DNA from 2 places in the Streptomyces odontotermitis genome. Region 2 is predicted to be linked to the other one. Evidence: riboswitches for the same ligand, from Rfam matches in the RefSeq annotation. Region 2 holds a riboswitch; the other holds the start of a gene.
The links. Region 2 has a riboswitch for glycine ahead of gcvT (glycine cleavage system aminomethyltransferase GcvT). Riboswitches for the same ligand answer to the same signal wherever they lie in the genome.

Region 1 (14,280 bases), on a different contig from region 2:
TGGTGGAGCTCGGCCGGTTCGGGATCGAGCCACGGCATCTGCGGGCCATGAAGGCGGCGGCCGAGCGCGAGGCCGGTCTCGTCGACCAGGTGGTGGCGCCGCTGCGGCGGCACCGTAATCCCCAGACCAGGGCCCATGCGGAGGCCAGGACCAAGGAGCTCGCCGGGCTCACCGGAAAGCTGCACACCGCGCTCGTGCAGAGCGCGCTCGGGGTACGGCTGCCGTGACTTGGTGGGTGCCCGACTACCCAAACCTGCCGGGCACGTCCTAGGGTTGCTGTGTGAACGAGCTCGACGTCGTAGGTGTCCGGGTCGAAATGCCCTCCAACCAGCCGATCGTGCTCCTGCGTGAAGTGGGAGGCGATCGGTACCTCCCCATCTGGATCGGACCGGGGGAGGCGACCGCCATCGCCTTCGCCCAGCAGGGGATGGCGCCCGCACGGCCGCTGACCCACGACCTGTTCAAGGACGTGCTGGAGGCGGTGGGTCAGGAGCTCACCGAGGTGCGCATCACCGATCTGCGCGAAGGTGTCTTTTATGCGGAGCTGGTGTTCGCCAGCGGTGTGGAGGTGAGCGCACGTCCGTCCGACGCCATAGCGCTGGCGCTGCGTACCGGGACGCCGATCTACGGCAGCGACGGCGTGCTCGACGACGCGGGGATCGCGATTCCGGACGAGCAGGAGGACGAGGTCGAGAAGTTCCGCGAGTTCCTCGACCAGATCTCGCCAGAGGACTTCGGGACCAACAGCCAGTGAGCCTCCGCTTCCGCGGGTCGGCGTCAGACCATTCGGCTAGCCTTTCCCCGCGGTGAGGTACGGGAAACCACTCTCAGGGTGATTATCACTCGGCGTGCCGAGTGTGGCGATCGTTGACGAGCCCCTGGTGACTGCCTACCGTCGTTAAGCAGGTCAAGGACGGAGGTCGGCGTGAGAAGCAGCGGCGACGGTACGGCGACGGGCGGTCCGTACCCGCTTCACGGCAGCACGGCCGATCACTCTCCGAGACGGCCGATGGCGGTGCAGGGAAGCGGGGACGAAGCGCCTCGGGCGGAGCAGGTCGGCTATCGGGGTCCCACCGCGTGTGCGGCGGCGGGCATCACCTATCGGCAGCTGGACTACTGGGCGCGCACCGGTCTGGTCGAGCCCAGTGTGCGCGCGGCCGGCGGGTCCGGGACGCAGCGCCTGTACAGCTTCCGGGATGTCGTCGTCCTGAAGATCGTGAAGCGGTTCCTCGACACCGGGGTGTCCCTCCAGAACATCCGCACCACCGTCCAGCACCTGCGTGACCGCGGCTTCAGTGATCTGGAGCGGATGACGCTGATGAGCGACGGCGCGACGGTCTACGAGTGCACGTCGCCGGACGAGGTCCACGATCTGCTCCAGGGCGGGCAGGGGGTCTTCGGGATCGCCGTGGGCGTCGTCTGGCGGGATGTCGAGGCCGCGCTGTCGCAGCTGCACGGGGAGCGGGTCGACACCGGGGAGACCCTGGTGGGGAACAATCCCGCGGACGAGCTGGCGCGGCGGCGCAACAGGGCCGTCTGACGGGGCGTTGTCAGTGGCGTAGGGCAGCATCAGTGATGTGAGAACCGCGCCCACGATCCTGCATCTCGACATGGATGCCTTCTTCGCGGCTGCCGAGCAGGCCGCGAAGCCCAGTCTGCGCGGGAAAGCCGTGGTGGTGGGCGGTCTGGGGCCCCGTGGCGTGGTCGCGACCGCCTCGTACGAGGCCCGGGCCTTCGGGGTGCACTCGGCGATGCCCATGGGGCAGGCGCGGCGGCTCGCGCCGAACGCCGCGTATCTGGTGCCCCGCTTCGGGCTCTACCGGGAGATCAGTGAGCAGGTCATGGGGCTGCTGCGCGAGCTGTCGCCGCTGGTGGAGCCGCTGAGTCTGGATGAGGCGTTCGTCGACCTGGAGGCGGGGGGTGCCGCGTCGGACGAGGTGTCGGCGCGGGCGACCGGGGAGCGGCTGCGGGAGGACATCAAGAGGGTGACGGGGCTGACCGGGTCGGTGGGGCTCGCCGCGTCCAAGATGCTCGCGAAGATCGCCTCCGAGGCGGCCAAGCCCGACGGTCTCATGCTGATAGAGCCCGGCACCGAGCGGGCGAAGCTCGGGCCGATGTCGGTGCGGACGCTGCCGGGGGTGGGGCCGGCGACGGGGGACCATCTGCGGCGGGCCGGGATCACGACGGTCGAGGAGATCGCGGAGGCCGGTGAGGACGAGCTGGTGCGGCTGTTGGGGAAGGCCCATGGCGCGGGGCTGTACGCGATGGCGCTGGCGCGGGACGAGCGGCCCGTGGTGGCCGAGCGCGACACCAAGTCGGTCAGCGTCGAGGACACGTACGACGTGGACATCCATGACCGGGTGCGGGTCCGGGGGGAGGTGGCGCGGCTTGCCGACCGGTGTGTGCAGCGGCTGCGGGCGGCGGGGCACTCGGGGCGGACGATCGTTCTCAAGGTGCGGCGGTACGACTTCTCGACGCTGACGCGGTCCGAGACGCTGCGGGGGCCCACGGACGACCCGGCGGTGGTGCGGGAGGCCGCGGCGCGGTTGCTGGAGTCCGTGGACACCACGGGCGGGGTGCGGCTGCTCGGGGTGGGGGTGAGCGGTCTCGCGGACTACACACAGGAGGATCTGTTCGCGCAGGCCATGGCCGCGCGGGACGAACTGGAGGGGGCGGCGGAGGCCGGGGAGGCGGGCGGGGAGCCCGTGCAGGAGGCCGTCGAGGAGGTGGTGGCGCCCGTCGAGCGGCGGTGGGCGGCCGGGCATGACGTGGTGCACGCGGAACACGGGCACGGGTGGGTGCAGGGGAGCGGGCTCGGGCGGGTCACGGTGCGGTTCGAGACGCCGGACTCGGCGCCGGGGCGGGTGCGGACGTTCCGTACCGATGATCCTGATCTGGAGCCCGCGCAGCCGCTGCCGCTCGTGGCGGTGGAGGGGGCGGAGGAGGGCGTGGAGGAGGGCGTGGAGGAGGGCGTGGAGGAGGAGGTCCAGGAGAGGGGCCAGGAGGGGGTGTGAGTCAGGGGTCCTCGGTGCCCGCGAGCTTGCCGAAGTCGCGGTCGGCGGGGGTGTCGGCGGGCTCCGTGGGGGGCGTGATGTCCAGGCCGTAGTGGTGGTAGAGCTGGAGCTCCTGCTCGGGGGAGAGATGGCGGCCGACGCCGAAGTCGGGGGCGTCCTTGATCAGGGAGCGCTCGAAGGGGATGTGCAGGGTGCCGTCGTCGATCAGTTCGCTGGGCTCAAGGGGGACGAAGGCGTCCCTGCTGAACAGGCCGGTCCGTATGGCCGCCCACTCCGGGGCGCCGGTGGCGTCGTCCAGGTAGACCTCGTCGACGGTGCCGATCTTGGCGCCGTTGCGGTCGAATGCCTTGCGGCCGATCAGGTGGCGCGGATCGATATCGGTCTGCACAGGCCCTCCAGCGATGGTCGCAACTCATTCGTAACCACTACGAAAGGGCACATCCGGGCGATCGTCCAGTTGAACGGGGGCCCAAAGGCTCGCTGATAGGCTGGGAAATGGCTGCTGACCCCGTGCGGGAGAGTCCTCCGGTGGCATCACCGGAGGCGCCGAAGGAGCAAATCCTCCCCGGAATCTCTCAGGCCCCTGTACCGCACGGACGAGGTCGCTCTGGAAAGCAGGGTGGGTATCGGGCGGGGACGTCCGGGGCCTCCCTCACCGACGGTGCAAGCAGGGGCGGCCGTGTCCCTGTGAAGCTCTCAGGTACCGATGACAGAGGGGGAGGCCGTCCGGGTATGCGCGGCTTGCCGTGATACCCCCGCAGGTCGCAACGACCAGGAGGCCTCCGCAAGATGACCGCCCACCGCATTCCGCTCTCCGAGCTCGAGCAGGGAACTCCCTTCGAGCAGCGTCACATCGGCCCCGGCAGCGAGGCCGTCGCCAAGATGCTCGCCCAGGTCGGCTACGGCTCCCTCGACGAGCTGACGGCGACCGCGGTGCCCGACGTGATCAAGAACGCCGATGCCCTCGAACTGCCGGGCGCGCGCACCGAACCGGAGGTTCTCGCCGAGCTGCGCTCGCTCGCGGACCGCAACCAGGTCCTCGACTCCATGATCGGCCTCGGCTACTACGGCACCTTCACGCCGCCGGTCATTCTGCGGAATGTCATGGAGAACCCCTCCTGGTACACCGCCTACACGCCGTACCAGCCGGAGATCTCGCAGGGGCGGCTCGAGGCGCTGCTCAACTTCCAGACGATGGTCGCCGACCTGACCGGTCTGCCGACGTCCGGTGCCTCGCTGCTCGACGAGGGGACCGCGGCCGCGGAGGCCATGGCGCTGTCGCGGCGCGTGGGCAAGGTCAAGAACGGGGTCTTCCTCGTCGACGCCGACGCGCTGCCCCAGACCGTCGCCGTGATCGAGACGCGGGCCGAGCCGACCGGTGTCGAGGTCGTCGTCGCGGATCTGAGCGACGGCATCCCGGCGGAGGTCGCCGAGCGTGGCGTCGTCGGCGTGCTCATCCAGTACCCGGGCGCCTCCGGTGCCGTACGGGACATCAAGCCGCTCGTCGACCAGGCCCATGAGCTGGGCGCGATCGTGACCGTCGCCGCCGACCTGCTCGCCCTGGCGCTGCTGGCCTCGCCCGGGGAGCTCGGCGCGGACATCGCCGTGGGCACCACGCAGCGCTTCGGTGTGCCGATGGGCTTCGGCGGGCCGCACGCCGGATACATGGCGGTGCGCGAGAAGTTCGCGCGCAGCCTGCCGGGGCGGCTCGTGGGTGTGTCCGTGGACGCCGACGGCAACAAGGCGTACCGGCTCGCGCTGCAGACGCGGGAGCAGCACATCCGCCGGGAGAAGGCCACCAGCAACATCTGCACCGCGCAGGTCCTGCTCGCCGTGATGGCCGGCATGTACGCCGTGTACCACGGGCCCGAGGGGCTCAAGTCCATTGCGCGGCGCACCCATCGGTACGCCACGCTGCTCGCCGCCGGTCTGACGGCGGGCGGGGTCGAGGTCGTGCACGGCGCGTACTTCGACACGCTGACCGTGCGCGTGCCGGGCAAGGCCGCCGATGTGGTGGCCGCGGCCCGCGAGGAGGGCGTCAACCTCCGCCTCGTCGACGCCGATCACGTCTCGCTGGCGTGCGACGAGACCACCGGGCGTGCCCAACTGGCCGCAGTCTGGGCCGCGTTCGGTGTCGAGGCCGACATCGAGGCGCTCGACGAGAGTGTCGTGGACGCGCTGCCGGAGGGGCTGCTGCGCAGCGACGACTACCTCACGCACCCCGTCTTCCACGAGTACCGCTCCGAGACCGCGATGCTGCGCTACCTGCGCCGCCTCGCCGACCGGGACTACGCGCTCGACCGGGGCATGATCCCGCTGGGCTCCTGCACCATGAAGCTGAACGCGACGACGGAGATGGAGTCGGTCACCTGGCCGGAGTTCGGGCAGCTGCACCCCTTCGTGCCCGCCCAGCAGGCGCAGGGCTATCTGACGCTGATCCGGGAGCTGGAGGAGCGGCTCGCCGAGGTCACCGGCTACGACAAGGTGTCGCTGCAGCCCAACGCCGGTTCGCAGGGCGAGCTGGCCGGGCTGCTCGCGGTGCGCGGCTACCACCGGGCCAACGGTGACGAGCAGCGCACGGTCTGTCTGATTCCGTCGTCGGCGCACGGCACCAATGCCGCCAGTGCCGTCATGGCCGGGATGAAGGTCGTCGTCGTGAAGACCGCGGACGACGGCGAGGTCGACGCCGCGGACCTGCACGCCAAGATCGAGCAGTACCGCGACGAGCTGGCCGTGCTCATGATCACGTACCCGTCCACGCACGGTGTCTTCGAGGAGCACGTCACCGAGATCTGCGCCGCCGTGCACGAGGCCGGTGGCCAGGTGTACGTGGACGGGGCCAACCTCAACGCCCTGATGGGGCTTGCCAAGCCGGGGCACTTCGGCGGCGACGTCTCGCACCTGAACCTGCACAAGACCTTCTGCATCCCGCACGGCGGCGGCGGTCCGGGCGTCGGCCCCGTGGGCGTCCGCGCGCACCTCGCGCCGTATCTGCCGAACCACCCGCTGCAGCCCGCGGCCGGGCCGGAGACGGGTGTCGGGCCGATCTCGGCGGCGCCGTGGGGCTCGGCGGGGATCCTGCCGATCTCGTGGGCGTACGTCCGGCTCATGGGCGGCGAGGGCCTCAAGCGCGCCACGCAGGTCGCGGTGCTCTCGGCCAACTACATCGCCAAGCGGCTCGAGCCGCACTACCCCGTGCTCTACACCGGCCCCGGCGGGCTCGTGGCGCACGAGTGCATCATCGACCTGCGGCCGATCAGCAAGGCGACCGGCGTGAGCGTCGACGACATCGCCAAGCGGCTCATCGACTACGGCTTCCACGCGCCGACCATGTCGTTCCCGGTGGCCGGGACGCTGATGATCGAGCCGACCGAGAGCGAGGACCTCGGTGAGCTCGACCGGTTCTGCGAGGCGATGATCGCGATCCGCCGCGAGATCGAGAAGGTCGCGAACGGCGAGTGGGCCGCCGAGGACAACCCGCTGCGCAACGCCCCGCACACGGCGGCCGCCGTCGGCGGGGAGTGGGAGCACGCGTACTCCCGTGCGGAGGCGGTCTTCCCGGCCGGTGTCTCCGCCGCGGACAAGTACTGGCCGCCGGTCCGCCGTATCGACCAGGCGTACGGCGACCGGAACCTGGTCTGCTCGTGCCCCCCGCTGGACGCGTACGAGGACTGAGCGGGGGCGCGGGAGCGCGGGAGCGCCACAGCGTGAGGGCCGGGCCCGGAGGACGTCTCCTCCGGGCCCGGCCCTTGGTGCGTGTGCGCCGGCTCAGGCCGCCGTCATCACCTGGTCGGTGCCGAGCGGCCGGTGCGGGGCGATGATCTGCCCGTCCGGCAGCAGCTCACCCGTGTCCTCGAAGAGCAGGACGCCATTGCACAGCAGGCTCCATCCCTGCTCCGGGTGGTGCGCCAAGAGCAGCGCGGCCTCCCGGTCGGCGGAGTCGGCTGACGGGCAAGGTGGTTGGTGCTGGCACATGGAAGGGTTCTTTCGCTGCGATGTGATGGCTGTGACGTCTGTCCTGCGGCTCGATGCGTTGTTCATGGCCGCCCCCCGTTTGTCGTGTGGTCCGGTCCCAGTGTCGCCCTGCGGGCGTCAATCCGCAGGGATTTCGCTGCAGCGCTTCCTACTGCTTAATGACGTATCACCCGCCCGGACGGTTCAGCCCAACTGCACTGTCTCTTCGGGTGGTTCGGGGTGGCCTGATCGGGCTAGTGCGGATGGGTGGGGGCAGCGCTCTGCCCCGCCGCGGGGGGTGCGGCGGGGCACGGGGTGGCGCGGGTGGCGTCGGCTCAGGCGGGGGAGCCGAGCAGCGGGGCCGGGGTCAGCCGGTGGGTGAGCACGGGGAGCAGGTCGGCCGCGCGGTGCCGGCGGTGCGCCGTGATGCCGGGCGGGGCGGGCGCGAGCGGCACCAGGAGGTCGGTGGGGGCGAGACGGCCCGTGGCGCCGTCGTCGGTGCAGTCGGCGTGCAGCCACAGCGTGAGCATGTAGAGCTCGGGCACGGAGAGCAGCCGGGGCTGGTACGCGGCGAGGGTGGTCTCCGCGTGCCGCAGGGCGCGCTCCGTGGAGGCGACGTAGGGGCCCTCGAAGAAGTGGGAGAACGCCCAGCCGTCGGGCGTGAGCATCGTGTCGGCCGCGGCCACCGCGCGGTCCCCGCAGTGGATCAGGAAGCGCCAGCCCGCGAGGCGGGTGGGTGAGGTGCCCGCGGCGGTGATGCGGTCCAGGACGTGGACGGGCAGCGGGAGTTCAGGGCTCACGGGTCCCTGGGCGGTGCGCAGGGACGGGGTGCGGGCCTCGCGGACGGCGGTGGGGGAACCGAGGGCCGCGAGAACGCTGCGCAGAGCTGGCGCGGGAGCCGGGGGGACATGCAGCGGCATGGTGGGTCGCCTCTCTCATTCGACAGGCACGGCGATGCGGGGGCACAAGCGGACGGCGCTGTCAGCTCTGGGCTAGAGGCGCGGGGGGCAAAGTACCGCGAGCGCCAACTCTCCGCCTTCTTCGCGAAGTTTATACGACAGGTGTTCAGACGAGGTTTCCTCTAGTCGCGCCCTATATTGCGAGCAAGGCGGCAACCGGCCGCGCTCGGGAGGTGAATCATCCTGATTTCGCGGGGAGTTGAGGCGGCGACCTCGGGGAATGTCCCGGCAGTGGACGGCTGATTCTTTTCGGTGTTTTTCACCAGGGGCCACTGAAGCGGAACTTCCGCTCTGTGTCATGCCTGGCGAATGTGCCCCGTGGTTGCTGCACCGAGCGTACTTGGCCGTGGGCATGTGCGGGGCGTTATCGATCACATTGCCTGGGCATCATCCCCCGTGACACGGCGGCCGGATCATTGGCTGCCCACCCGCTGAAGGGATCCCCGATGGGCGAGAAGGTCGTGGCGGGAGCGGTCGACCTGTCCGATCGGCAGCGCTACCGCAGGAAGCTCCGGCAGTGTCTCGACGGCTTCGTCCGGCTCCTCGAGGAGGAGCGTTTCGACCGGCCCAAGAACCTGATGGGGCTGGAGATAGAGCTGAATCTCGCGGGGGCCGACGGGCTGCCGAGGATGATGAACAAGGAAGTACTCGAGAGGATAGCGAGCCACGATTTCCAGACGGAACTCGGACTGTTCAACCTGGAAGTGAATATTGCCCCGCACCGGCTCGGCGGCCGCGTTCTCGACCGGCTTGCGGAGGAACTCCGTACCGGTCTCAACTATGCGGAGCGCAAAGCCAACGAGGTGGCCGCAGGGATCATGATGATCGGCATTCTGCCGACTTTGGGGCGCGAGCACCTGGTCTCCCGGAATCTCTCCGACGTGGACCGCTACGCACTGCTCAACGACCAGATCGTGGCGGCGCGCGGCGAGGACTTCGTTCTGGACATCGAGGGCGTCGAACGGCTGAACTGCACCGCCGCGTCGATCGCGCCCGAAGCGGCCTGCACCTCCGTGCAGTTGCACCTCCAGGTCACGCCCGGCCGGTTCGCGGCGGTGTGGAACGCGGCGCAGGCCATCGCCGCGGCGCAGGTCGCGGTGGGCGCCAACGCGCCGTTCCTGTTCGGCCGCGAGCTGTGGCGCGAGTCGCGGCCGCCGCTCTTCCTGCAGTCCACGGACACCCGGCCGCCCGAGCTCCAGGCACAGGGGGTGCGGCCGCGGACCTGGTTCGGGGAGCGCTGGATCAGCTCGCCGCGCGACCTCTTCGAGGAGAACCTGCGCTACTTCCCCGCCCTCCTGCCCATCTGCGACGACGAGGACCCGCAGCGCGTCCTGGACGCGGGCGGCGTGCCGCACCTGTCCGAACTCGTCCTGCACAACGGCACCGTGTACCGCTGGAACCGCCCGGTGTACGGCATCGCCAACGGCGTCCCGCACCTGCGCGTGGAGAACCGCGTCCTGCCGGCCGGCCCCACCGTCACCGACGTCGTCGCCAACGCGGCCTTCTACTACGGCCTGGTGCGCGCCCTGGCCGAGGAGGCGCGGCCCGTGTGGGCGCGCCTGCCCTTCGAGGCGGCCGCCCGCAACTTCGACGCCGCGTGCCGCCATGGCATCGAGGCCCGGCTGCGGTGGCCGCGCCGCGGCCGGCACGGCACGACGGAGGTCCCGGCCGTCTCCCTCGTACGCGATGAGCTGCTGCCGCTCGCGGCCGCCGGGCTCGACGCGTGGGGTGTCGAGCCCGCCGACCGCGACCTGTACCTGGGGGTGATCGAGGAGCGGTGCAAGCGGCGCATGAACGGGGCATCGTGGCAGGCCACCACGTACCACCGGGCCCTGGAGCGGGGCCTCGACCGGGACGCGGCACTCGCCGCCACGACGCGGCGCTACCGCGAGCTGATGCACAGCGGCGAGCCCGTGCACACCTGGCCGGTGGGGCTGCGGGAGCCGGCGCTGCCGCTGGGGTGAGCGGCCGCGGCGGCCGGGGCGCGAGCGTGCGACTGCGCCGCCGCGCGGGGGTCAGGCGCGGCTGCCCGCCTCCATGATGGCCTTGAGGATGACCGTGCGGATCTGGGCCGGGTCGTCGACCTGGTGGCCCGAGCCGCCGGTCGCCTCGGCGATCTGCTTGACCTCGTCCTTGTCGGCGTCGGGGCCGACCGCGATGGCGATGATCGGGAGCGGGTGCTTGGGGTCGGCGAGGTTCTCCAGCTGGGAGATGAGGCTGCTGCGCGAGATGCTGCCCTGGTCCTGGTTGACCCCGTCCGTCAGCACCACGAGGGCGTTGAACTTGTCGTTCCCGTACGAGGACCGGGCCTCCTTGTACGCGGCGAGCGTCGTGTCGTAGAGGCCGGTCGCGCCGCCGGGCACGGGCTGGAGCGAGCTGAACGCCTCGGTGAGCCTGTCCCGCTGGGTGCTGTCGCCCTTGCGGTCGCCGAGGCGCTCGGTGGGGACGAGCTTGCGGTAGTCGCGGGTTCCGTCCAGGTGGGTGGCGAACTTCCAGAGGCCGATCTCGTCCTCGTCGGTGAACTGTGAAAGGGCCTGGATCAGCGCCGCCTTCGTCACCTCCATACGGGACTGGCCGCGGCCCGGCACGATCTGGCCCATCGACTCGGAGGCGTCCACCACGGTGGAGAGCCGGGCGCTCTGGACCGTGATCGTCCACATGCCGAGGGCCTCCTGGACGGCCTTGTCCGAGGGCGGGTCGGACGCCTCCGTCGCGTACGGCTGGGGGGTGCGGCCGCCCGCCGCCGAGACCAGCTGGTCCGAGGGGTCCTCGCCGCTCTCGGTCCGGAAGCCGTGCTTGGCCAGGATCCTGCGGCCCTCGTCGCCGCTGAAGAGCGTCATGAAGCGCAGGGCGGCCCGGCTCTGGTCGGTGCTGAGGCTGTCCTCCTCGACCAGCGCGTACGGGTAGTCGAGGCGCGGCGAGCCGTCCTTGGGGTAGAAGAGGTCGAGGTCGGCGTCGTCACCGGCCGAGGCATTGTGCGCGAACGCGGCCTGCTCGGACAGGATCAGGGCCTGGTTGCGGCGCGGATTGCCCTGCTCGGTGCCCGAGGAGTCGCGGGCCAGCGTGTCCATGAGCTGGGCGTCGCTGTCGGAGGTGCGCTTGGCGAGCGCCTTGGCCATGGCGGCGGCCTGGACGCCGTCCTTGGAGCCGGACTTCTTCTCGCCGGCGCCGAGCTGGGTGAGGGCGAGCAGGCCGGTCGCGCTGCGCGCCGGGTCGGCGGCGCCGAGGCGCAGCTTGTCGCCCTTGAGCGCGGCGCCGGTCAACTCCGGCCAGGTGTACGTCTTCTCGGGCCAGCCGAGGGACTCGGCGGCCTTCGGGACCATGCCGATGCCGATGGGTGAGGAGGCTATGTTCCCGGTCGGGGTGAGCTTGTTCTGCTTGCCGCCCATCGCGACGCGCTGCACCCACAGGTCCGAGTCCGGCACCCACACCTCGTAGCCGGGCTTGTCCTTGCCCGACCGCAGCTCGTCCGCGACCTTGTAGGAGTCGCGGGCGGAGACCCGTACGTCCATGCAGTGGCCGTCGGACGTGATCTCGTTCTCCCGGGCGTGGTCGGCCGCCTCGCGCAGGGCCGGGGCCATGTCGGGGGCGGCGACGACATCGAGGCGCACCGCGTCGTCGCTGCAGCTGCCGCCGAAGGAGATGAGCCCGCTGCGCACCGCGACGGCCGTGCCTCCAGCGACCGCCAGCACGAGGGCGGTGGCGATGGCCACCGAGCGGCCGCGGGCGCGCGGACGCGGGTCGGCCGCACTCCTCTCGTACTCATCGGGCAAGCTGTGACGTCCCATGGCGGTGGTGCCCCTCCTTGAGTCAAAGGCAAGGAAAGAGGGGGCGGCGCCACCGGTGCGGCGCCCGTCCCCCCTCGGCCTGTCGCGCACGATCTTCGTAACTTCATTCGAGACCCTAGCGGGACGAGGATGGGGATGAGGCGGGATTACTCAACTGGAGGCTGGTGTGCAAGCGGAGCCGGGGCCAATGGCCGGTTCTTTTCCTACGGAGCGGCTGTCGCGGAAGATTTTCCGGAATGAGACCTTGCTCGTCCTGGCGCTCTCGCTCGGGGCGAGCGGAGTGTCCGCGCTGATCAGCTTTGTCGGGTCGGTCACCAAACCGGGGGGTCTCAAGGACCAGGCGGCGACGATGAACGCCTCGGCCGCGCCCGGGCGGCCCTGGCTTGATCTCGCGTGGCAATTGTTCGGAATCGCGACCGCGTTGGTGCCGGTGGCGCTGGTCGCGCACCTCCTCACGCGGGAGGGGGCGGGGCTGCGGACGCTCGGCTTCGACCGGAGCCGGCCCTGGCCGGACCTGGGGCGCGGGGCGGGGGTCGCCGCCGTGATCGGCAGCATCGGGATCGCGTTCTACCTGGGGGCGCGGGGGCTCGGGTTCAACCTCACGGTGGTGCCTGAGGCGTTGCCCGGTGTGTGGTGGAAGTATCCGGTGCTCGTCCTGTCCGCGGTGCAGAACGCGGTGCTCGAGGAAGTGATCGTCCTCGGGTATCTGCTGCGCAGGCTGGGGCAGTTGGGGTGGACGCCCATGGCCGCGCTGATCGGGAGCTCGGTGCTGCGCGGGTCGTACCACCTGTACCAGGGGGTTGGCGGGTTCCTGGGGAACCTGGCCATGGGTGTGGTGTTCGTGCTGCTGTATCGGCGGTGGGGGCGGGTGGGGCCGTTGGTGGTGGCGCACTCGCTGCTCGATATCGGGGCGTTCGTGGGGTATGCGCTGTTGGCTGGGAGGGTGGGGTGGTTGCCCACGGGGTGATCTGGTGCTGGTGCTGGTGCTGGTGGTTGGTGGTTGGTGGTTGGTGGTTGGTGGTTGGTGCCGGTGGCCGGTGGTGGGCTTTGTGGGGGCGTGCGGGAGTTCCGTACGCCCCCTTTGTCTTGGCGGGAGTCTTCTCAGGCGAAGAGGTCGCCCTCGATCACCGTGACCGCCTTGCCCCTCAACAGGGTGCGGTCACCGCGGAGTTCGGTGCGGACCAGGCCGCCGCGCGGGGAAGCCTGGAGGCCCGTGAGGTGCGTGCGGCCCAGGCGTTCGGACCAGAACGGGGCCAGGGCCGTGTGGGCGCTGCCCGTGACCGGGTCCTCGTCGATGCCCACGCGCGGGAAGTAGCAGCGGGAGATGAAGTCGTAGTCGCCCGTGGGGTCTTCGGCGCGGGCCGTGGTGATGATGCCGCGCCGTGAGTGCTGGATGAGGGCCTTGTGGTCGGGGGTGAGGGCGCGGACCGTCTTCTCGTCGGCGAGTTCCACCAGGAGGTCGCCGACGTTCGGGCCCGTGTCGTGGACGGAGAGGGGGGTCGCGCCCAGGGCCTCGGCCACGCCGTCGGGGATGGACGTCGGGGTGAGCGGGGCCGTGGGGAAGTCGAGGGTGATCGTGCCGTCCTCGGTGGTGTCCGCCGTCAGAATGCCGCTGCGGGTGGTGAAGCGGACTCGGCCTGCTGTCCGGCCTGCGGTGTGCAGGACGTGGGCCGTCGCCAGTGTCGCGTGGCCGCACATGTCGACCTCGGTGGTGGGGGTGAACCAGCGGAGGGCCCAGTCGGCCTCGTTGCCGTCGGCGTCCTTGCTGCCCTGGGGGAGGGGGTGGGCGAAGGCCGTCTCGGCGTGGTTGACCTCCATGGCCACGTGCTGGAGCCAGGCGTCGTCGGGGAACGCGTCCAGGAGCAGGACTCCGGCCGGGTTGCCGGAGAAGGGGCGGTCGGTGAAGGCGTCGACCACTCGGATGCGGTGAGGGCTGGGCGGGGTCTGGTTCGGCATGCCGTCGACGCTAGAGGCGTCCGGGGGCGGGACGCCAAGGCCAATTCCGGGTAATTGGACCCCTTTCTGCGGGCCGCTTCGGGGTGTGCGTGTCTTTCGCTGTCCGTCGGTGGGGGCGGGCGGGGACGCGGCGGTATGTCCGTCCTCGAAGAGCCGGGGGCGCCCTTTCTGTACATGAGTACTGGCCTGGGGTGGTTGCTGTACTGCGGGCGGACATACCGCCGCGTCCCCGCCCTCCCGTCGGTCGTGCGGCTGCAGGCCGGTGGGGGCGGCTGGATCGGTGGCGCTGCTGCTGGTGGTCGCGGGCGTCTTTCGGTGGGGGTTGCCATGCCACATGTTCCGATATATCGTTGACGCATCGCGACTGATCAAAGATGTTGCGAATCAACTACGTGAAAGGTGTGATCGCCATGCGTTCCCACGGTTTTGAACACGAGCACGGTCGTGGTGGCCCCTGTGGTCCCGGCCAGCAAGGTCGCGGTGGCTTCGGTTTCGAAGGTCGCGGTGGTGAGGGGCGGCGGGCCTTCGGGCCCTTCGGTCCCGGATTCGGTGGTCCCGGCCCCTGGGGCGGTGGCCGCGGTGGTCGCGGTGGCCCGCGAGGCAGGGCGC
Region 2 (14,280 bases):
CAGGAACACCGAACACCCCACCCCCACGGAAGGACCCTCCCCATGCGACTCAGCAAGTCCGCCACCGCGCTCGCCGTCTCCCTGTCCCTCTTCGCCGGCGCCGCGGGCTCCCTCGCCCTCGCCGCCCCCGCGAGCGCGGCCACCGCCTCCGTCGACGACCAGCGGGCGCTCCGCGTCGAGCAGGGCTTCGACGCGCTGTACGACGCGATCGACCGGCTCGCCGACCGCGCCGCCGACGACTCGGTCGGCCCGGCCGACCGCGCCGCCGTCGACGCCGCCCTGGACGGGGTGCTCGCCGCGACCGGCGCCGTGCGCGCCGCCGACCCGGAGCCGACGCCCCCGAAGGGCGACGACCCGGTCAAGGCGGCGCAGGCCAAGCTGAAGAAGCAGACGGATGTCCTGGTCCAGGCGGCGATGAAGGGTGACCTCCTCGGCCTCGTCGTCGCCCTCAACGCGGTCCCGCAGCTCGCGGTGGACCTGCTGATCCAGATCGGCCTCGGCAAGCTCACGAAGGACCTGCCGAAGCTGCCGGAGGTCCCGGGCCTGCCGAAGATCCCGGGCATGCCGGAGACTCCGGCCACCACGCCGCCCGCGACGACGCCCGCCGTGCCGGGCTTCCCGAAGATCCCGGGTCTGCCGTTCTGACGGCGCCCGCCCGCCCGAACAACGACGAGGCCCGCACCGTTCGACGGTGCGGGCCTCGTCGTCCTGTCAGCGCGTGAACCCGATCCTCCTCAGCGCCCCCGCCGCCTCCCGGTCAAGGAGCACAGCGGACCCGCATCCCCGGGGCAGCTCCCCCCTCTCGGTCGCGGCCACCAGGCGCCCCACCATCCTGCGATGCCGTGCGAAGGCGTACCGCGAGACGCCTCTGCCCCGCTCCCGCTGGCCCTTGAGGGCCGTGGCCTCGGGGACGTCCAGGAGGAGCAGATGGAGGGCGGAGCCCCGGCGCTCGGCCTCGCGCGCGAGCCACCCGCGCACCCACGCCTGCGTACCGCAGTCGTGCACCACGACGCTCTCGCCGGAGCGCAGCGCCCGGCGCAGGCCCGCGTAGTGGGAGAGGCGGACGAGGGGGCGGTAGAGCGCGTACGGGAGCAGGCGCGGCATCCGGTGCGCCCAGCGGTCGCGGGTGTCCTGGGAGTCGATGCGCCCGGCCGCGGCCGCGCGCCGCATCAGCGTGGACTTGCCGCTGCCCGGAAGACCCGACACCACCACCAAGTCGCCCTGGGCGAAGGCGAGCCGGTGCGGGCTGCGGCCCGCACGGGCCCGCAGGTCGCGGACCACCGGCCGGGGCAGCGGCGGTGCCGCGGCGTCCGGCGCGCAGCACTCGTGGGCCGGGGCACCCGCCTGCCCGGGCAGCAGAGCCCCCGTCGTCGTCGCGTAGACACTCGCCTTGCGCACCGTGATCGGCCTCCCCATGCGGTCACACGTCACTGGTCTCCCGCCCTTCCCCATCGAGTGTAAAGAGAAGGTAATGCCGCACAAGGGCTCCGCTGTTCGACCGCAGCTCCCCGGCGTGCGCCCCCGCATGCAATGATGTGCGCGCCAACTCCATACCGGCCGCTTGAATCCGCGCGGGAGAGTTCCCGGACCCCTGTACCGCACTACCGCTTCGTCGGTAGGTGATACGGATCCGGGGCGCCGAAGGAGCAAGTTCCTCCCTTGAATCTCTCAGGCCCCGTACCGCGTGGGCGAGGCACATCTGAAAAGCGGGCCGCCCCCTGGGCCGCCCCACCCAAGGTGCAAGCCGACGTCCCGGTGACCCCGGACCGAGGCGAACCTCTCAGGTTCCATGACAGATGGGGAGGAAACCAACCTCGCCGTCATGCATGCCCTGGGAGCCTTCACTCATGAGCAACGCCGTACGCCACACCGCCCTCGATGCGCTGCATCGTTCGCTCGGCGCGACCATGACCGACTTCGCGGGCTGGGACATGCCGCTGCGGTACGCCAGCGAGCGCGACGAGCACAACGCCGTGCGCACCAAGGCCGGGCTCTTCGACCTGTCCCACATGGGTGAGATCACCGTCTTCGGCCCCCAGGCCGTGGACTTCCTCAACCACGCGCTGGTCGGCAACATCGGCTCCATCGGCGTCGGCCGCGCCCGCTACACGATGATCGTCGACGAGAACGGCGGCATCCTCGACGACCTGATCGTCTACCGCCTGGGCGAGGCCGAGGCCCCCGAGTACATGGTCGTCGCCAACGCGGGCAACGCCCAGACCGTCCTGGACGCCCTCACCGAGCGCGCCGCGGCGTTCGACGCCACGGTCCGCGACGACCGCGAGGCCTACGCGCTGCTCGCCGTCCAGGGCCCCGAGTCCCCCGGCATCCTCGCCTCCGTCACCGACGCCGACCTCGACGGCCTCAAGTACTACGCGGGCCTGCCCGGCACCGTCGCCGGCGTCCCCGCCCTGATCGCCCGCACCGGCTACACCGGCGAGGACGGCTTCGAGCTCTTCGTCGCCCCCGGCGACGCCGAGAAGCTCTGGCAGGCGCTCACCGACGCGGGCGCGGCCAAGGGCCTCGTGCCCTGCGGCCTCTCCTGCCGCGACACGCTGCGCCTGGAGGCGGGCATGCCGCTGTACGGGCACGAGCTCACCACCGCGCTCACCCCCTTCGACGCCGGTCTCGGCCGCGTCGTGAAGTTCGAGAAGACCTCGCAGTCCGACACCTTCGTGGGCCGCGCCGCGCTCAGCGCCGCCGCCGAGCGCGCCGAGTCCGCTCCCCCGCGCAAGCTCGTCGGCCTGATCGCCGAGGGCCGCCGCGTCCCGCGCGCCGGCATGCCGGTCGTCGCGGACGGCCAGGTCATCGGCGAGGTCACCTCCGGCGCCCCGTCCCCCACCCTGGGCAAGCCGATCGCCATGGCGTACGTGGACGCCGCGCACGCCGAGCCCGGCACCACCGGAGTCGGCGTCGACATCCGCGGCACCCACGAGCCGTACGAAGTCGTGGCGCTGCCGTTCTACAAGCGCCAGAAGTGACCGTGGGGCGCCGCACGTGACGGCGCCCGCCGTCTCCCAGCTTTCCCTTGTTCACCAGCACACGCCCGCGTACAGGAGAATTCAGGCATGAGCAACCCCCAGCAGCTGCGCTACAGCAAGGAACACGAGTGGCTGTCGCCCGCCGAGGACGGCGTCGCGACGGTCGGCATCACGGAGCACGCGGCCAACGCGCTCGGTGACGTCGTCTTCGCCCAGCTCCCCGAGGTCGGCGACACCGTCACCGCGGGCGAGACCTGCGGCGAGCTCGAGTCGACGAAGTCCGTCAGCGACCTGTACTCCCCGGTGTCCGGCGAGGTCGTCGCGGCCAACCAGGACGTCGTGGACGACCCGTCGCTGGTGAACTCCGCGCCCTTCGAGGGCGGTTGGCTCTTCAAGGTGCGTGTCGCGGGCGAGCCGGACGACCTGCTCTCCGCGGACGAGTACACCGAGTTCTCCGGCTCCTGAGTCTCCTGCCTCCTAAGGACGTATAGGCATGTCGCTTCTGAACACCCCCCTCCACGAGCTGGACCCGGACGTCGCCGCCGCCGTCGACGCCGAGCTCCACCGCCAGCAGTCCACCCTGGAGATGATCGCCTCGGAGAACTTCGCTCCGGTCGCCGTCATGGAGGCCCAGGGCACGGTCCTCACCAACAAGTACGCCGAGGGCTACCCCGGCCGCCGCTACTACGGCGGCTGTGAGCACGTCGACGTCACCGAGCAGATCGCGATCGACCGGGTCAAGGACCTGTTCGGCGCCGAATACGCCAACGTCCAGCCGCACTCCGGCGCCTCCGCCAACCAGGCCGCCCTCTTCGCGATCGCCCAGCCCGGCGACACGATCCTCGGCCTGGACCTGGCGCACGGCGGGCACCTCACCCACGGGATGCGCCTGAACTTCTCCGGCAAGCAGTTCAACGTGGTCGCGTACCACGTGGACGAGGCCGGCCTGGTCGACATGGCCGAGGTCGAGCGCCTCGCCAAGGAGAACAGCCCCAAGGTGATCATCGCGGGCTGGTCCGCCTACCCGCGCCAGCTGGACTTCGCCGAGTTCCGCCGGATCGCCGACGAGGTCGGCGCGAAGCTGTGGGTCGACATGGCGCACTTCGCCGGTCTCGTCGCCGCCGGGCTGCACCCGAACCCGGTGCCCTACGCGGACGTGGTCACCTCCACCACGCACAAGACCCTCGGCGGCCCGCGCGGCGGCATCATCCTGGCCCGCGACAAGGAATTCGCGAAGAAGCTGAACTCCGCGGTCTTCCCCGGCTTCCAGGGCGGCCCCCTGGAGCACGTGATCGCCGCCAAGGCCGTCTCCTTCAAGGTCGCCGCCTCGGAGGAGTTCAAGGAGCGCCAGCAGCGCACCCTGGACGGCGCCCGCATCCTGGCCGAGCGCCTCGTCCAGGACGACGCCAAGGCCGCCGGCGTGGACGTCCTGTCGGGCGGCACCGACGTGCACCTGGTCCTCGTCGACCTGCGCAACAGCGAGCTCGACGGCCAGCAGGCCGAGGACCGCCTCCACGAGGTCGGCATCACGGTCAACCGCAACGCGGTCCCGAACGACCCGCGCCCCCCGATGGTCACCTCGGGCCTGCGGATCGGCACCCCGGCGCTCGCCACGCGCGGCTTCGAGGCCGACGACTTCCGCGAGGTCGCCGACGTGATCGCCGAGACCCTCAAGGCGCCCGCTCCCTTCGAGGGTACTGACGCGGCCGCGCTCCGCGCCCGGGTGACCGCTCTGGCCGAGAAGCACCCGCTCTACCCCGGCCTGTAAGGGTTCCGCAAGGATTACGTACCCTTGCGTACGTACGAACCTTCGGGGCACCGCGCACACTGGAATCAGAGAGACCAGCGCGCGCGGTGCCCCTGCCCATGCACCCCATGCACCGCCTGAGCGTCACCTCTGCACGACCCCGGCAGACAACGGCGTCTACCAACCACCCTTGGAGTTCCCCGTGGCCATCTCGGTCTTCGACCTGTTCTCGATCGGCATCGGCCCGTCCAGCTCCCACACGGTCGGCCCGATGCGCGCCGCCGCCCTCTTCGCCCGCCGCCTCAAGAACGAGGACCTGCTCCAGCGCACCGCCACCATCCGCGCCGAGCTCTACGGCTCCCTGGGCGCCACCGGCCACGGTCACGGCACCCCCAAGGCGGTCCTGCTCGGCCTGGAGGGCGAGTCCCCCCGCACCGTGGACGTGGAGAAGGCCGACGACCGCGTCGAGGACATCAAGCACAGCGGCCGCCTCAACATCCTCGGCACCCACGACATCACCTTCGACTTCGACGAGGACCTGGTCCTGCACCGCCGCAAGGCACTGCCCTACCACGCCAACGGCATGACCGTCGCCGCCCACGACGCCGCCGGAACGCTTCTGCTGGAGAAGACCTACTACTCCGTGGGCGGCGGCTTCGTCGTCGACGAGGCCGTCATTTCCGGAGAGGGCAACGCGGGCGAGAACCCGATCGTCCCCGACGACACCATCCTGAAATACCCCTTCCGCACCGGCGCCGAACTGCTCGTCCGCGCCCAGGAGACCGGCCTGTCCATCTCCTCGCTGATGCTGGAGAACGAGAAGGCATGGCGCACCGAGGACGAGATCCGCTCCGGCCTGCTGGACATCTGGCGCGTCATGCAGGCATGCGTCAGCCGCGGCATGTCGCGCGAGGGCATCCTGCCCGGCGGCCTCAAGGTCCGCCGCCGCGCCGCCACCTCCGCCCGCCAGCTGCGCGCCGAGGGCGACCCCCAGGCCCGCGCCATGGAATGGATCACCCTCTACGCCATGGCCGTCAACGAGGAGAACGCCGCAGGCGGCCGCGTCGTCACCGCCCCCACCAACGGCGCCGCCGGCATCATCCCCGCCGTCCTGCACTACTACGTCAACTTCGGCGCCGGCGCCGCCTCCGAGACAGAAAAGGAAGAAGGCGTCATCCGCTTCCTGCTCGCCGCGGGCGCCATCGGCATGCTCTTCAAGGAGAACGCCTCCATCTCCGGCGCCGAGGTCGGCTGCCAGGGCGAAGTCGGCTCCGCCTGCTCCATGGCCGCAGGCGCCCTCGCCGAAGTCCTCGGCGGCTCCCCCGAACAGGTCGAGAACGCCGCCGAGATCGGCATGGAACACAACCTCGGCCTCACCTGCGACCCCGTCGGCGGCCTCGTCCAGATCCCCTGCATCGAACGCAACGGCATGGCCGCCGTCAAGGCCGTCACCGCCGCCAAGATGGCCCTGCGCGGCGACGGCTCCCACAAGGTCTCCCTCGACAAGGTCATCAAGACCATGAAGGACACCGGCGCCGACATGAGCGTCAAATACAAGGAAACCGCCCGCGGCGGCCTCGCCGTCAACATCATCGAATGCTGAGCACGTGCCGGTCCGGCCCGAGCATGGGTGAGCGTTCCGCGGGAACCCGTCAGGGCGACCACAACTCGTGGGCTTTCAGGCTCAGTTGACGTACGCGGGAGGCCGCCGTGGAATCCCTGGCTCATAACGAGGCGACGGTGTCTCAGGCCGTGCTCGTGCTGGACACCGCCGAGCCCGAACAGCTCGCGGAGTTCTACGCGCGGCTGCTCGGCGCCGAGGTACCGGAGGAGCGTGAGCTCGCCCGGATCGAGATCACCGGACGCGGCGGCACCCGCCTCGCGTTCCGGCGCGACAACGGCGCCGCCCCACCGAGCTGGCCGCGCCCCGACGACTCCCAGCAGGCACACCTCCAATTCCTCGTCCCCCGCGAGGACATGGACGCGGTCGAGCGCCAGATCTTCGACCTCGGCGGCCGCCCCCTGGACACCAAGGAGAACGAGGGCCTGCACGACTGCAGGCTGTACTCGGACCCGGCGGGCCACACGTTCTCCCTGCGCAGCGAGTAGCGCGCAGGGGCGTCAGGGGGCGCGGGGAAGGCCACCCCTGCATTCCGGCGTAACTCCGGGTACCCACCGATGCCGGGCGAAACGGAGTCAGGCGTTCGGGGGTGGAGGGGCGCGGCTCCGGGAACCACTAGGAAACCCAGGAGGTTCACCGCCCGGCCTCCTCCCAGCCCGGGAGACGCCCATGATCCGTGGCATCGACGTCAGTTCCTACCAGTCCTCCTTCGACACCGACGGCCTCTCCTTCGTCTTCATCAAGGCGACGGAGGGGCGCAGTTACGTGAATCCACGCCTGACCTCCCAGACGAAACGCGCCCGCGACGGCGGCTGCGTCGTCGGCTTCTACCACTTCCTGTGGCCGGGCAACATCGCGGCGCAGGCGGAGTACTTCGTGAAGAAGGCGCCGGAGAAGGAGGGGGATCTGCTGGCGGTGGACTGGGAGTGGACAGGGGACCATACGGCGGCCACGAACGCGGAGAAGGACCGCTTCATCCGGGAGGTGAAGAGGCTGCGGCCGGACCACCGGTGCCTGTTGTACTGTTCGCGCGATTTCTGGCTGAACCGCGACTCCACGTCGTACGCGGGCGACGGCCTGTGGATCGCCGACTACGTCACGGCGGGCAAGCCCCGCATCAAGGCGAAGTGGACGATCCACCAGTACACGTCGACGCCGCTGGACAAGGACGTCGCGGCCTTCGACGACGAGGAGGCGCTCCGGGACTGGGCAACTCCCTAGCGCCGCACCGCCGTTGGGTCCCTGCGGTCAGGCCCGCCACTCCGCCGTGCGCTCCGGGGACGCCCCCGCGAGTGCCTTCGTGATCGTCTCGACGTCACCCCTGTTGCCGTACACCGGCGTGCCCGGCTGCTGGCGCCAGGAGTCGTCGAGGCCGCCGTTGTCGACGGTGTCGAAGCCGAGTTCGTCGATGAGCGCCCGTACGACCCGCTTGGCCGCCTCGTCGTCGCCGGAGACCGGCAGGGCGACGCGGCCCGGGGTCCCCTTGGGGAGCGACTTGTCGAGGATGTCCTCGGCGTAGGTGCCGTTGAACGCCTTCACGACCGGGTGGCCGAGCTGCTGCTCGGTCCAGCGGCTCTCGGTCAGGCCGTCCTCGATGGCGGCGATCCTGCCGTCCCGCTGCTGCGGGTAGTAGTTGCCGGTGTCGATGACGACGACGTTCTCGGCCGCCCCGTCGAGGATGCCCGCGGGCAGGTCGGGCACGGCCTTCAGCGGGATGGTGACCACGACGACCTGGGCGCCGACGGCCGCCTCCGTGGCGGCGACGGCCTTGGCCCCGGTTTCCTCGGCGAGCGCGGTGAGGGTGTGCGGTCCTCGCGAGTTCGCGACGGACACGTCGTGGCCGAGCGCGGTGAGACGGCGGGTGAGGTTGCCGCCGATGTTGCCCGCGCCGATGATGCCGATCTTCATGGGAGTGCCCTTTCACGATCCGTCGCAGTCCGTACGGGGAGCAGCAACCTCGCCGGGCTTCCGGCTATTCCGGCGGCCCGGCCGGGCCGATGGGGCCAATGGGGCCGATGGGGCCCGTACGGGTCAACGGCCGCCCAACCGCCCCATCGTCGCCTCCAGTTCCGTCCGCGCCGCCCGCTCCGCCTCCTCCGCGTCCCCCTCCGCCACCGCCCGTACGAGCGCCTCGTGCGCCTCGTGCCCGTGGTTGGACTCGTCCGCGCGTACGCCCGTCAGGTCCAGCAGGGCGATGAGGCCCTCCCGCAGCGCCGGGGCGAACTCGGCGAAGAGGTCGGTGAGTACGGGGTTGTGGGCGGCCGCCACCACCGCCGCGTGCAGGGCGATGTCGGCGTCGACGAAGGCCGGGTCGGGGCCCGCGGACGCCGCCCTGCGGCCCTCCAGCGCCGTTGTCATCGCCTCGACGTCCGCGTCCGTGCGGCGGTGCGCAGCGAGGCGGGCCGCCTGGACCTCGACCAGCATCCGCACCTCGTACACATCCTCAACTGCCGCCCTGCGCAGGCGAGTCGGCCAGTCCTCCTTCGCCTCCGTCGCCGTGACGAAGACCCCTGCCCCCTGCCGGGCCCGCACCAGGCCGGCGCCCGCGAGGGCGCGGAGGGCCTCGCGGACCGTGGAGCGGCCCACGCCGAGCTCCTTCGCGAGCGTCGTCTCGCCGGGCAGCTTGCTGCCGACCGGCCAGTGGCCCTCGGCGATCTGGGCGCGCAGGCGTGCCGCGGCCTGTTCGACCAGCGGGCTGGGGCGGAGAGCGCCGAGCGAGGAAGCGGATGAGGGCGAGGGCACCTTGGGCACCAACTTGTCTGAGGAGTACTTGTCTGAGGACCTGAGCTGTGGTTAGTGTAGCCGCATGATCTTCCGTGGTCTCCTTCTCGGCCGCCGCGGCGGGGCCTGACGCGACCGGCACCCCGCCGCGGGGTGCCGTGCTGCCGGTCGTCACGCCACCACCACGACCGAGCAGAGGCCGCACTCATGAATCCCGTAGATCCCGCGTACCCCTGGAATCCGCAGCGCCCGAGCGCCATGCCCTTCCACCGCTACCGCCCCTACGAGGAGCGGGTCGATGTCCCCGTGGAGGAGCGGAGTTGGCCCGGCAATCGCATCACCGAAGCTCCCCTCTGGGTCCCCGTCGACCTGCGCGACGGCAATCAGGCGCTCGTCGAGCCGATGGACACCGAGCGCAAGCGGCGGCTCTTCGACCTGCTGGTGCGGAGGGGGTTCAAGGAGATCGAGATCGGCTATCCGTCCGCGTCCCGGACCGATTTCGACTTCGTCCGTCACGTCGTCTCGCTCTGCGCCTCCGGCGCCGTGCCCGACGACGTCACGCCCGTCGTCTTCACCCCGGCCAGGCCCGACCTCATCGACCGGACCTTCGAGTCCATCGACGGGCTGCCGCGCGCCGTGGTGCACCTGTACATCGCCACCTCGCCCGTGTGGCGCGACGTCGTGCTGGGGAGGGACCGGGAGGCCGTGGCCGCCACCGTGCGGGAGGCCGCGGAGCGCATGGCGCGGCTGGCCGCCGAGCGGCCGGGTGCCGACATCAGGTTCCAGTTCTCGCCGGAGACCTTCAACCTCACCGAGCCCGACTACGTCATCGAACTCTGCGACATGGTGAGCGAGTTGTGGGACGCACGGCCGGAGCGGCCCGTCACGCACAACCTTCCGGCCACTGTCGAGATCGCCACACCGAACGTGTACGCGGATCAGATTGAGTACATGCACCGGAATCTGGCCCGACGCGACTCCGTCATTCTGTCCGTGCACCCGCACAACGACCGCGGCACCGGCGTGGCCTGCGCCGAACTCGCCGTCCTTGCGGGCGCGCAGCGCGTGGAGGGGTGCCTGTTCGGCAACGGCGAGCGGACGGGGAACGTCGACCTCGTGACGCTGGCGCTCAACCTGTACGCGCAGGGCGTGGACCCGATGGTCGACTTCTCCGACATCGACGCCGTGCGGGACGTCGTCGAGCACTGCAACCGCATCCCCGTGCACCCCCGCCACCCGTACGCGGGCGAGCTCACCCACACCGCGTTCTCCGGCACCCATCAGGACGCGATCAGCAAGGGCTTCGCCCACCACGCGGTGAGGGCGGCCGAGTGGGGGGTGGCGGAGAGCGAGGCGCCGTGGGAGGTGCCGTATCTGCCGATCGACCCGGCGGACATCGGGCGCAGTTACGAGGCGGTGATCCGCGTCAACTCCCAGTCGGGCAAGGGCGGCATGGCGTATCTGCTGCGCGAGCACCACGGCCTCGACCTGCCGCGGCGGCTGCGGCCGGACTTCTCGCGGGTGGTGCAGGAGGCGACGGACGACAGCGGGCGCGAGGCGACGCCGAAGGAGCTGTACGAGCTGTTCCGGGCGACCTATCTGGCGCCGGGGACCGACGGGGATCACGTGGGCCTGCCCTCGTGGACCGTCGACCGCGATCCGGCGACCGGCGAGCACCGCTTCGTCTGCACCCTCGAAGTCGGCGACAGGGCGGGGGACTTCGAGGGGGTGGGGAACGGTCCGCTGTCGGCGTTCGTGGCCGCCCTCGCGGCGGCGGGCATCACGGTCGACATCCTCGACTACTCCGAGCACGCCACCACGGCGGGCCCGGGCAGTGAGGCGGTCGCGTACGCGGAGTGCCGCGTCGGTGGGGACGCGGGAGGGACGTACTGGGGTGCCGGCCGGGACACCTCCGTGCTCACGGCGTCCGTGCACGCGGTCCTGGCGGCCGTGAACCGGGCGGGGGCGGGACGGTGACGACGGCGACGACGACAGCGGAGACGGCGACGGCCACGGCGGCTGCGACACCCGTACTGGCGGCCACGGACGTGACGGTCGTGCGCGACGGGCGCCCCATCCTGGACGACGTCTCGCTCACCGTGCGGCCGGGCGAGCACTGGGCGCTGCTGGGCGCCAACGGGGCCGGAAAGTCGACCCTGTTGAGCCTGCTCGGCGCGGTCGCGCATCCCACGCACGGCTCCGTCGAGGTGCTCGGGCGACGCCTTGGGAGCGTCGATCTGCGGGAGCTGCGGACGTACGTGGGTCATGTGAACCCGCGCCACCCGCTGCGCTCCCCGCTGTCCGTGCGCCACGTCGTCCTGACGGGCCTGACCAACAGCGTGGAGCCTCTCCCCCGCTGGCGGCCGACGCCGGAGCAGCAACGGCGGGCGGACGAGCTGATCGCACTGCTCGGGCTCGCGCACCGGTCCGGGGCGCGCTGGCCGACGCTGTCCCAGGGTGAGCGCGGTCGGGCCCTGATCGCCCGCTCGCTGATGCCGCAGCCGCAGCTCGTCCTGCTCGACGAGCCCGCGACGGGGCTCGATCTGGCGGGCCGCGAGGGGCTGTTGGACAGTCTGGACGCGCTGCGGAAGGGGCACCCGGAGCTCGCGACGGTCCTGGTCACCCATCACCTGGAGGAGCTGCCGTCCGGCACGTCGCACGCGCTGCTGCTGCGGGACGGGCGGGCGCTCGCCTCGGGCGCCGTCGGGTCGGTGCTCACCAGCGACCTGGTGACCAAGTGCTTCGACCACCCGGTGGAGCTGGCGCGCACGGACGGGCGCTGGAGCGTGCGGACCCGGCGCTGACGCCGGACATGACGGTGGGGCCCGGTGCGCTCGCATGCGCTCCGGGCCCCACCGCCGCAGGGCCGTACCGCCCTACTTGTTCAGGCTCGCCCAGAACTCGTCGAAGGACAGCTTCTTGTCCGAGTTGAGGTCCTTCGTGCCTATGACGGCCTCCGCCACGGTCTCGGTGACGTGGAAGTCCCCCATCTGCGCCATGGCGGTCTTCCACTCTGCCGCCGTGATGAAGCCGTCGCCGTCCGCGTCGAACCGGTCGAACGTCTTGCGCGCTTCCTCGATGTCCGCCACCGCGTCCACCCCTTCTTGTTGCCCTACTGACGGGCCACAGGGTATCCGCAGGTCATCTGAAGATCCCCGTGTGCCCCAGGGAGTAGCGGCCGGGCTGCGGGTAGACGGCGAGGCCGTGGGGTCCGCTGCCCACGGGGATGCGGGCGAGCTGGACGCCGGTGCGGGTGTCGATGGCGTACACCTCGGAGTCGTAGCGCCCGGACAGCCACAGGGTGTGGCCGTCGGCGGAGACGCCGCCCATGTCGGGGCTGCCGCCCTGAGGGAGCTTCCACTTCTTGGTGAGCTTGTTCTTCGGGAAGTCGAAGACGGAGATGGTGCCCTCGCCGCGGTTGGAGATGTACATCTCCTTGGAGTCACGGCTGACGTACAGACCGTGGCAGCCCTTGCCGGTGGGCAGCAGCTTCGGGGTGGTGAACCTCTTGCCGTCCAGGACCCACATGCCGTGGGCCATCATGTCGGCGATGTAGAAGGTCTTGCCGTCCGGGGACATCTTCACGTCCTGCGGCATGGCGCCCTCGAAGGGCAGCTTCTGCTGGCCGACGATCTCCATCTTCTCGGTGTCGACCTTGAGGAGCTCGCCGGAGAACTCGCAGGAGACGATGAAGTAGCGGCCGTCCATGGAGAAGTCGGCGTGATTGACGCCCGCGCAGGTCACCGGGACGGTCTTCACCCGGTTCATGGTCTTCGGGTCGCGGAAGACCAGCTCGCGGTCCATGGAGGCCATGACGACGGCGTACTTGCCGTTCGGCGTGAAGTAGAGGTTGTAGGGGTCGGAGACCTCGACGGTGCGGCCGGTCCTGCCGGTGGCGGGGTCGATGGCGGTGAGCGAGTCGCCCAGGTCGTTGTTGACCCAGAGGGTCTTCATGTCCCAGGAGGGGACGACGTGCTGGGGCTGGTTGCCGACCGGGATGGTCTCGACGACCTCGTACGTCTTGGGGTCGATGACGGAGACGGTGTTGGAGTTGGTGTTGGGCACGTAGACGCGCGGCAGGAACTTCTTGACCTCCGGCTGGAGGGCGTTCGGGCGGTCGGCGGCGTAGGCGTCCTCCGGGTTGAGGACGGGCGGCATGCCGGGCAGCCCTGGCACGACCTTCGGCTTGGCGGGCTTGCGCACGCCCTGGGTGCCGAGGGCCTCGTTGGCGCGCTTGCCGTCGGCGCCGCAGCCGGCGAGCGCGGCGAGGACGGCGCCGGCGGCGAGGAGCGCGCCGGTGCGCTTGGTGAGGGTCAGTTTCTGGTTCGTCTTGTGGCTCATCAGGTCAGCAGCTCCGTGGTCGTCACCGCGCGCAGGCCGCGGCGGTCGAGTTCTTCCAGGACGGCGGGGAGCGCGGCGACCGTGTCCGCGTACCCGAAGTGGAGGCTCACCACGGAGCCCGGTCGGATCTCCGCGGCGACCTTGCGGGTGATCGCGGGGGCGCCCGGCGAGGTGAAGTCGAGGGAGTCGACGTCGTACGAGAGGACGTGCGGGTAGCCGGCGCGGCGGGCCAGGCGCTCCACGAGGGGCGTCGCGGTCTGCGTGCGGGAGGGCCGGAACCAGGTGCCGATGGAGCCGGTGAGGCGGCGGAGCCGGTCCGCGCAGCCGGTGATCTCGGCGTATGCCTCGGCCTCGGTCATCGCGTTGATGTCGCGGTGGTGGTGGGTGTGGTTGCCGAGGTCGTGGCCGCCGTCGAGGATGCGCCGGGCGATGCCGGGGTGCTCGTCGAGCCAGCTGCCGACGGCGAGGACGGTGACGTGGGCGCCCGCCTTCTCGGCCTGGCCGAGCAGGGTCTGCGCGATGGCCGGGTCGCCCTGGCCGTGGAAGGTGAGGGCGACGCGGGGGCGGGTGCCGGGGCCGTGCGCGATCTGGGCGGGCAGGCCGGGGAAGCGGCGGGGGGCGGGCGCCGGGGCCGGGTGGCGGGCTTTGGCCGCCGGGTGGTCGCCGGTCGCCGCCCGGCGGTCGGGCGCGGGCTTCGCGGGGTCGCTCGTCGCGCAGCCCGTGGTGAGCGCGCCCGCGACGATCAGCCCGGCGCCCGCGCGCAGGGCTCCACGACGGTCTGTCTCGGTCACCCGGCCATTTAATAGGGAAAGCTTCAGAAAACTGGTGATTTGCCCCTTTCGGGACTGTTGCGCGTCGCAGCCCTTGGG

Region 1: another riboswitch for glycine. It lies ahead of gcvP (aminomethyl-transferring glycine dehydrogenase); the one in region 2 lies ahead of gcvT (glycine cleavage system aminomethyltransferase GcvT).

Annotation. Positions count from the first base shown of each region.
Region 1 is NZ_JBNJLS010000031.1:7,110-21,389, forward strand. It holds gene ftsR (transcriptional regulator FtsR) at 1-227, shown strand, start outside; gene ACQB60_RS43110 (bifunctional nuclease family protein) at 281-754, shown strand; gene ACQB60_RS43115 (MerR family transcriptional regulator) at 926-1,540, shown strand; gene ACQB60_RS43120 (DNA polymerase IV) at 1,578-3,014, shown strand; gene ACQB60_RS43125 (PRC-barrel domain-containing protein) at 3,016-3,402, opposite strand; glycine riboswitch at 3,518-3,615, shown strand; gene gcvP (aminomethyl-transferring glycine dehydrogenase) at 3,804-6,689, shown strand; gene ACQB60_RS43135 (DUF5999 family protein) at 6,783-6,989, opposite strand; gene ACQB60_RS43140 (hypothetical protein) at 7,304-7,888, opposite strand; gene ACQB60_RS43145 (glutamate-cysteine ligase family protein) at 8,374-9,891, shown strand; gene ACQB60_RS43150 (substrate-binding and VWA domain-containing protein) at 9,943-11,715, opposite strand; gene ACQB60_RS43155 (CPBP family intramembrane glutamic endopeptidase) at 11,882-12,682, shown strand; gene ACQB60_RS43160 (PhzF family phenazine biosynthesis protein) at 12,817-13,671, opposite strand; gene ACQB60_RS43165 (PadR family transcriptional regulator) at 14,082-14,280, shown strand, end outside.
Region 2 is NZ_JBNJLS010000016.1:10,154-24,433, forward strand. It holds gene ACQB60_RS32510 (hypothetical protein) at 43-645, shown strand; gene ACQB60_RS32515 (AAA family ATPase) at 712-1,404, opposite strand; glycine riboswitch at 1,563-1,693, shown strand; glycine riboswitch at 1,694-1,806, shown strand; gene gcvT (glycine cleavage system aminomethyltransferase GcvT) at 1,848-2,981, shown strand; gene gcvH (glycine cleavage system protein GcvH) at 3,069-3,446, shown strand; gene glyA (serine hydroxymethyltransferase) at 3,475-4,749, shown strand; gene ACQB60_RS32535 (L-serine ammonia-lyase) at 4,931-6,331, shown strand; gene ACQB60_RS32540 (VOC family protein) at 6,469-6,837, shown strand; gene ACQB60_RS32545 (glycoside hydrolase family 25 protein) at 7,019-7,570, shown strand; gene ACQB60_RS32550 (NADPH-dependent F420 reductase) at 7,598-8,257, opposite strand; gene ACQB60_RS32555 (FadR/GntR family transcriptional regulator) at 8,381-9,091, opposite strand; gene leuA (2-isopropylmalate synthase) at 9,278-11,047, shown strand; gene ACQB60_RS32565 (ABC transporter ATP-binding protein) at 11,044-11,874, shown strand; gene ACQB60_RS32570 (EF-hand domain-containing protein) at 11,947-12,159, opposite strand; gene ACQB60_RS32575 (YncE family protein) at 12,212-13,411, opposite strand; gene ACQB60_RS32580 (polysaccharide deacetylase family protein) at 13,411-14,202, opposite strand.